DNA from 2 places in the Paenisporosarcina sp. NPDC076907 genome. Region 2 is predicted to be linked to the other one. Evidence: riboswitches for the same ligand, from Rfam matches in the RefSeq annotation. Region 2 holds a riboswitch; the other holds the start of a gene.
The links. Region 2 has a riboswitch for thiamine pyrophosphate ahead of thiT (energy-coupled thiamine transporter ThiT). Riboswitches for the same ligand answer to the same signal wherever they lie in the genome.

Region 1 (3,686 bases), on a different contig from region 2:
GTTCGTCGAGCAGCAGCACTTCTGGCTTAATTAACAAGGCGCAAGCAGTTGCAAGTCGTTGTTTCATTCCGCCAGAAAGCGTTTGAATCACCGAGTGCCGAAAATCGGAAAGGCCTGTCAGTGCAAGTATCGTCGTAATTCGCTGTTCCATTTCCTCACGATTGACGTGCAGGTTCTCTAGCGTAAAAGCCATTTCCTGTTCAACTGTTGGCATACAGAACTGTGTATCTGGATCTTGAAAGACGGTAGCGATTCGCCGATTAATTTCTCCAGCGGAATAATCACTGGCGTCTTTATGAAAGAGGACGACTGATCCACTAAGCTCGCCGTCACAATTGGGAGGATACAAACGGTTCATTAAAAACAGTAAAGTGCTTTTTCCGCACCCACTTGGACCATATAAGACAACACGTTCGCCGGCATGTATGGAGAAAGAAATGTTCTTAAAAACTGGCGAGTTATCTTCAGGAAACTGAAACGTGACCTCTCTGAAATCAAGTACAGGTGAGGTGACACTTACGTTTGAATAAGGAGAGGGGTAGGCATTATCCAATAGCCTCACCCTTCAACTGATGATTCTTGGACATATCGCGAGAAATGGCATAACCACGGAGCGCACCGGTTGCCAGTAAACCATCCGACACATACTTCCCACCTAATCCGGCAATGATGGCGCCACTCATCACTCGAAGTGTAAACATAAGGACGAGCAGGGAAGGGTCGAGTGCCGCGTAACCAGATACAAAGAAACCATAGGCAAAACTGAAGACAGCAGAGCCGATTCCTGCTAAACATAGTACCCACCAGTCATAGCGTTTGTAACCGGTCGCTGCGAAAGCAGCTTCTGCTCCAAGCCCTTGAATAATTCCTGATACGATCAATCGAGGTCCCACCGCATTGCCAATCATGACTTCAATGATCGCAGCCATCGTTTCCGACAAAAGAGCGGCACCAGGTTTACGAATGATGTATGCGCAAATGATCGAAACAATAAACCAAATCCCAAAAATCCACTCATAGGCAATCGGTCCAATTACTCCTGCCCAAATGTTTCCGACCTGCACAAACAGTAAATACACAACGGCAAAAACAACAGCAAATACTGACATTAAGACAACTTCTTTCAGCTTCCATGATTTCAACATATTACGCCTCTCCTTTGTGGGAAGGACTGTTGATGCTCATGTTGACAGTCATAACCAAATGTTTATGTTGTTCTGATCGAGCGTGTGTGAATGAATCTTCAAGGAATGCAAACACCTCGTGTATATCCCCATGAAGTCCACTAGCATAATGCATCGAGTCATTGAACACTCCAAATTCTTTCGCCTTCTCCACTTCCCTGTAAATGACCGACATATAATCTGGGTTATTCATTGGGTACAAGGCAAACTGGGAGGAAACATATTGCTTGATCTCCCGAATTTGAGGATAGTTTAACAGGATATCGTCTTTTTCCAAAAACACATCTCCGGCAGAATCCCCAGGGCAACCAATCGAAAAGGTCCCGTTAAATGCTACATGAGCTCTCGTTTTTGCTGCATACAATACGATGGCTCTAGCTGTATCGAATACATGCACTTGTTTTCCCCGCATTACCGTACTGACATCGTCGGTGTGCATCCAAACATTTGAAGTATCCGCCTCACGCAAAGCTCCCTTAATAATTTGAATAAAGTTATCCGCCATTGGGTGAATTGAAAACCGTAACCCAACGATTGGGCTTGTTCCACAACTAAACTCCTGTGACATTTCTTTTCCTCCTTTTTCTTGGTGGGTATAGGCACCCAAACATGTTTTTTGAATATAAAAAAAGCCGCATTCGACGTGGAATGCAGCTGTTTTGCGCAAAAAGAAAAAAGATGGGCAAAGGTCACCGCACTTCCTCACGCCAGTATTACCTGGATCGAGTGTTAAGGGATCGGAGCCAACGCTCTCATCTCAGCCAAACTATAGCACCCCTAGTGCAAAATCGTATGCGGTTTTATATGTTCAAGAACGGCTTCATTGTAACGCATGAAAAAAAGAATGTAAACAATGTAAATAACAATACTTGCCAAAATCTTCATTCTGTTCTATATTGTATATAACAAAACTGTTCTACTAAGAATAGAACAAAGGGAGGTCGCATATGTTTATTGAGATTGAACCAGATTCGGCCGTACCGATTTACTTACAATTGGCCCAGCAGATAATTGAGGGAGTTGCGAAAGGAACTTTAAAGCCCGGAGATTCCTTGCCATCTGTACGTTCCTTTGCTGCTGATCTTGGCATGAATATGCATACGGTAAATAAAGCGTATCACTTTTTGGAAGAGAAGGAATTTATCCAAATTGTGCAGAAGAAAGGTGTAGTCATACACGAAAAAGGCGTACGTAAAGCAACAGCAACCGACCGTCAACGTCTGACGAAAGAAATGCGTCCGATTCTTGCAGAAGCACTTTGTCTTCAATTGTCTCAAGAGGAAATTGAGTTACTGGTGAATGAAATTATTTTGGATTTGAAGGAGGTAAAGTAATGGCAGCCATCATTTTTATCGTCATTTTAATTTTCAACATTGCCATTCAAGCTTTTTTACCGAAATTTCTGAAGGAAAGTGAAGTCTTTGGAGTCTATATTCCGGCTACACATGTAAAAGACCAGCGGATTATCAAGATGAAAAAGCGCTATACCAAAGTGATTTCATTAATTGGTGTAGTTGTTCTGACTCTGTTCAGTGGATTTGTGTTAATCAGTAATCCTCCTGAGCAACAAATCGTATTTTGGGGGTTGGCAGCACAAATAGGCACAGTGGTTCTTTCAATGGGGCTTTATGCAAAAAATCATATTGCAATAGCTACTTGGAAGAAAGAGGAGAAATGGACATCAGGTCAGGTTGAGCGAAAAGTGGTAGACCTACAATTTCGTGAGCAGCTGAAACTGTTACCCAGCATGTATTTTGTTTTGCCGATGCTTTTAACCGTCAGCTTAGGTATTTATGGGTTAAGCCAATATGATTCGTTACCTGACCAAATTCCCACGCACTGGGGAGCGAATGGGGAAGCGGATGCTTTCACTGAAAAGAGTTGGCTTTCCGTCAGTTCGTTGCCATTCATGACACTTGTGCTGCAAGGGATGCTGTGGTTTTTCAATAGAGCGATGAAGCAATCGGGAGCGAAGATTCAAGTCAGACATAAAAAACGTTCTCGTGAACAACAACTCGCTTTCCGGAAATATTCAAGTTGGCTGTTGTTTATCGTAACAATCACGGTCACATTGCTCATGGGGTACTTACAACTGTCTATTATTTTTCCGGAAACCATGTCAACTTCGGTAACGATGACTGCCACAATCGCTTTCTTGGTCACCATTTTAGGATCGGTTTTATTCTACGCCATTAAAGTAGGTCAAAGCGGCACAAGGTTGGCTGTTTCTCATTTTGATGAAAGCCTGGACGGCGTCATTGATCCAGACGATGATCAACATTGGAAATTCGGACTGTTTTATGTGAACAAGAACGACCCGAGCATTCTGGTGGAAAAACGTTTTGGGATAGGGTGGACCATCAATATGGGGCATAAAACAAGTTGGATTTTCTTATTATTAATTGTTGGAAGTATTGTGTTAGTAACAACATTACAATAAAGGGGATTGGGACAAATGGAAGCTTTACAAGGACTGTCTTGGGGGATTATCGCACCTTTATT
Region 2 (3,686 bases):
TCTTCAGTTGTTGTAATTGCCGGTGTTTTGCCGCCCGGTTTGACGATATTAGCAGGATTGATTGATTGTGCAAGTTCTGTCATTTGCTCAATAATCTCTTCCCATTTTTGCCCTGGGACAAAGCGGATATCGTAAGCAACATCACATTGATCTGGCACCATATTGTATCGATCGCCTGCTTGAATTTTCGCCAAGTTTATAGACGGATATTCGTAATAAGGATTGCTTACTTTTGTAAAAGGCAAGGTTTTTAACTGCTCATTGAACTTGTAGGCTGCTTCAATCGCATTCGTACCTTCCCACGGGCGGGATCCGTGAGCAGCTTTTCCGAAAAGTGTTACATTCGCATGCAGGATCCCCTTCGATTGAACACTTAATTTCAGGTGGGTAGGTTCTCCACAAATAACAAAATCACCAGTTCGTCCGATTTCTACAAGGTGACCAGATGTTTTTCTGCCTCCCGTTTCTTCATCGGTAACAATATGCAAAACAATTCGTTGTTTTAGCTGTTCTCTAGCTGAATAGATGCGACGGAATGCTTCCATCATGGCAGCTACTCCAGCTTTCATATCCGCGGAACCTCGGCCATATAGTCGGTCACCTTCTATAACCGGATTAAATTGTTCGATTTTTCCGGGTACCACATCTACATGTCCATTCCATACAATGGTCGTTGGACCTTGACCGATTTCAGCGTGAATCATTAATCTTCCCTCATTCTCTAATACTTCATGTGGGATTTCATGACTATCCAGCCATTTCGAACAGAATCGAAGTGCGTCATTTGCGCCTTCCTCAGTGTCACTTTTAATCGCTACTAAATTTTTCAACAAATCGATCATTATTTCCACTTCCTTAATAAATTTTGTATTTTCAGTATACAGACCGCTGTTCCAAAAGTCACAGAACTAGCGAAAGCCTCTTGCTTCTCTTTCCCTCTTTAGTTACAATTAACCCGTAATATCAAAATTAGATGTATTTACCACAAGGGGAGCCTGTAATGGCTGAGAGTGAGCGAGGAACGTTCTAACCCTTTGAACCTGTAAGTTAATGCTTGCGCAGGGATGTGGATAGAAACCGACTTCAACGATGTCAGGCTCTGTCCTTGATATCGTTTTTTTATGGTTTTTTTCACCCTGACACGCGATTAGCAGTACATCGCAAAAAGGAGGAAGAAAGATGAGAAATCAAAAAGTTTTATTGTTAGTGGAAATTGCCATCTTTGCAGCACTGGGGTTTGTATTGGATTTTGTTGCGTTTAAAATGCCTCAAGGTGGATCAGTTAGTTTAGTCATGATTCCAATCATCTTAATGGCTTTTCGTAGAGGTGTATTGGCTGGTATAATCACTGGTTTATTAATAGGATTGTTGCAAATTGTTTCAGGATTAATATCTGTTACGCCTTTGTCATTCAGTTTTGTTGTCATGCAAGTAATCTTGGATTATTTAATAGCATATGGAGTAGTAGGTTTCGCAGGTTTACTGCGTCCAAAATATCTAAACTATGCGCATCAGGAAAAGCGAGGGAAAATGATGACAATCATTGTCTCAGCCGTTTTAATCGGTTCGCTATTGCGTTATATTACGCACGTCATTACGGGAATTTTCTTCTTCGGGATGTACGCTGAAGAAGGGGCCAACTTGTTCATCTATTCCAGTGTTTATAATGCAACCTATATGATTCCAGTATTTTTACTGACAGCCGTTGTATGCACACTATTGTTCTTAGCTGCACCGCGTTTGCTTCAACCTCGGAAGGTTTAATTTTAGGTAAGTGTGTCTTTATGGAGTGGAATCGTTTTAGGTTGGAAAAACAGAATTGAGTGGACATAAACCGTTTGTGATTGGACGGAAAAGAGCTTTGAATGGATGGAAATCCTCACTGAATGGACAAAAACTCGGGCTAAGTGGACATAAATTTAAAACCCTACATGAGTAGTCAGTTAAACAATCGATTAGCTGAAATTATCTTCAGCGCATACTTTACAAGAGGTTTTCCGAATGTTCAGAATGATTTTGGCAAATGGGAAAGCATCTTTTCTTGTGGTATAGTATGTGGTAGATAATTTGAGGAAGAAAGGGTTTTACGAATATGATTGCAAAAACTACTGAAGACTTTGAATCGTTTAAAATTATAGGTCGCATCGTGGCCGAGATTCGCGATAAAATGCGAGCTGCAACAAAACCTGGTGTGACTACAAAAGAACTTGATGAAATCGCTGGTCGTATGTTTAAAGAAAAAGGGGCTATTTCAGGACCTAAAGGGGAATACGATTTCCCAGGATACACATGTATCAGCGTAAATGAAGAAGTCGCACACGGTATTCCAGGTTCACGTGTCATTAAAGATGGAGATCTTGTCAACATAGACGTTTCCGGATCATTCAATGGTTATTTTGCAGACACAGGGATTTCTTTTGTAGTGGGTAATGGCCACGCTAAGAAAGAGAAGTTATGTGAAGTGGCAGAAAACGCATTTAACCGTGCGATGTTGAAAGTGAAAGCTGGCGCTCGTTTGAATCAAATCGGTAAAGCCGTAGAACGTGAAGCGAAGCAAAATGGATTTACGGTCATTATGAACTTAACGGGTCATGGTATCGGTAAATCATTGCATGAAGCGCCTCAGCATATTTTGAACTATTTTGATGCATGGGAACCTACTATATTAAAAGAAGGTATGGTTTTAGCCGTGGAGCCCTTCATCTCGGAAAAAGCTGAACATATCGTGGAGTCTGGTGATGGTTGGACTTTCTTGACGCCAGATAAATCACTGGTTGCACAGATTGAACATACGGTCATCGTTACAAAAGATACGCCAATTCTCATTACTAAAATCGATTAATCTTAAAAAAGACCAACTGCTACGAACGCGCAGTTGGTCTTTTTTTGATGAACAGGATGCCAGCCAGCATGAAAGCACTCAAAAATAGTGCTGCTGTTGAAACTAGTAATTCTTCGAAGCCATTTCGTACAGCAATTCCGATAAAGGCCCAAATGAAGACCAATACATATGCGATATCGAAATGGTGGAAACGAATATGTAGTGCCAATGCAGTTCCGATAGTCATCATGATAACAGCCCATAGCGGGTCACTCAGACCCCAGCCATTCCATTGATATACAGTTAAGACATAACTGATATTCGCGATCGTTGCAACACTGATCCATCCTAGATAAATAGATATTGGCAGTCGACCAGCAAGGCGGTTATCTGAAACCGGATACGTACTGTATAGTAAAATTAATGTCACCAGGAAGGTAATCATCACAACGACTGTTAATAAGAAATATTCATAATGCCATAAAATAATCCAAGCTATATTCAGAATGCAGCTGATGATAAATAGATTTGACTGCTTAATATAGGTAGCGTCAATGTCTTTACTCTTTTTCCACATGCCTACCAACCAAATGATCAACAATACATATATGACAGACCAGATCGAAAAAACATAGCCTGCTGGTGTAAATAAGACCGGAAGACGATTGGAAATCTCACCTGTCGTTTGATTATTAAGGGGTAGGATATTTGCCAGTGCATTAACAGCAATCACACCGATTAGTGCGATGACCATAATTGCGAAACGAACCACAGCGTACACCTCCTATTCTTTAGTATAACGTCATAACTAAGTAACAACAAATGTCAATTTACCAAAACTTTCTGTAAAATGAAGTTTAACAGA

Region 1: another riboswitch for thiamine pyrophosphate. It lies ahead of ACQKEV_RS16215 (YkoF family thiamine/hydroxymethylpyrimidine-binding protein); the one in region 2 lies ahead of thiT (energy-coupled thiamine transporter ThiT).

The regions. Positions count from the first base shown of each region.
Region 1 is NZ_JBNNIX010000006.1:128,810-132,495, reverse strand. It holds gene ACQKEV_RS16225 (ABC transporter ATP-binding protein) at 1-553, opposite strand, end outside; gene ACQKEV_RS16220 (ECF transporter S component) at 546-1,145, opposite strand; gene ACQKEV_RS16215 (YkoF family thiamine/hydroxymethylpyrimidine-binding protein) at 1,147-1,752, opposite strand; TPP riboswitch at 1,867-1,973, opposite strand; gene ACQKEV_RS16210 (GntR family transcriptional regulator) at 2,132-2,518, shown strand; gene ACQKEV_RS16205 (DUF1648 domain-containing protein) at 2,518-3,624, shown strand; gene ACQKEV_RS16200 (PLD nuclease N-terminal domain-containing protein) at 3,640-3,686, shown strand, end outside.
Region 2 is NZ_JBNNIX010000004.1:180,587-184,272, forward strand. It holds gene ACQKEV_RS13960 (M20 family metallopeptidase) at 1-842, opposite strand, end outside; TPP riboswitch at 978-1,082, shown strand; gene thiT (energy-coupled thiamine transporter ThiT) at 1,180-1,764, shown strand; gene map (type I methionyl aminopeptidase) at 2,093-2,842, shown strand; gene ACQKEV_RS13975 (TspO/MBR family protein) at 2,862-3,593, opposite strand.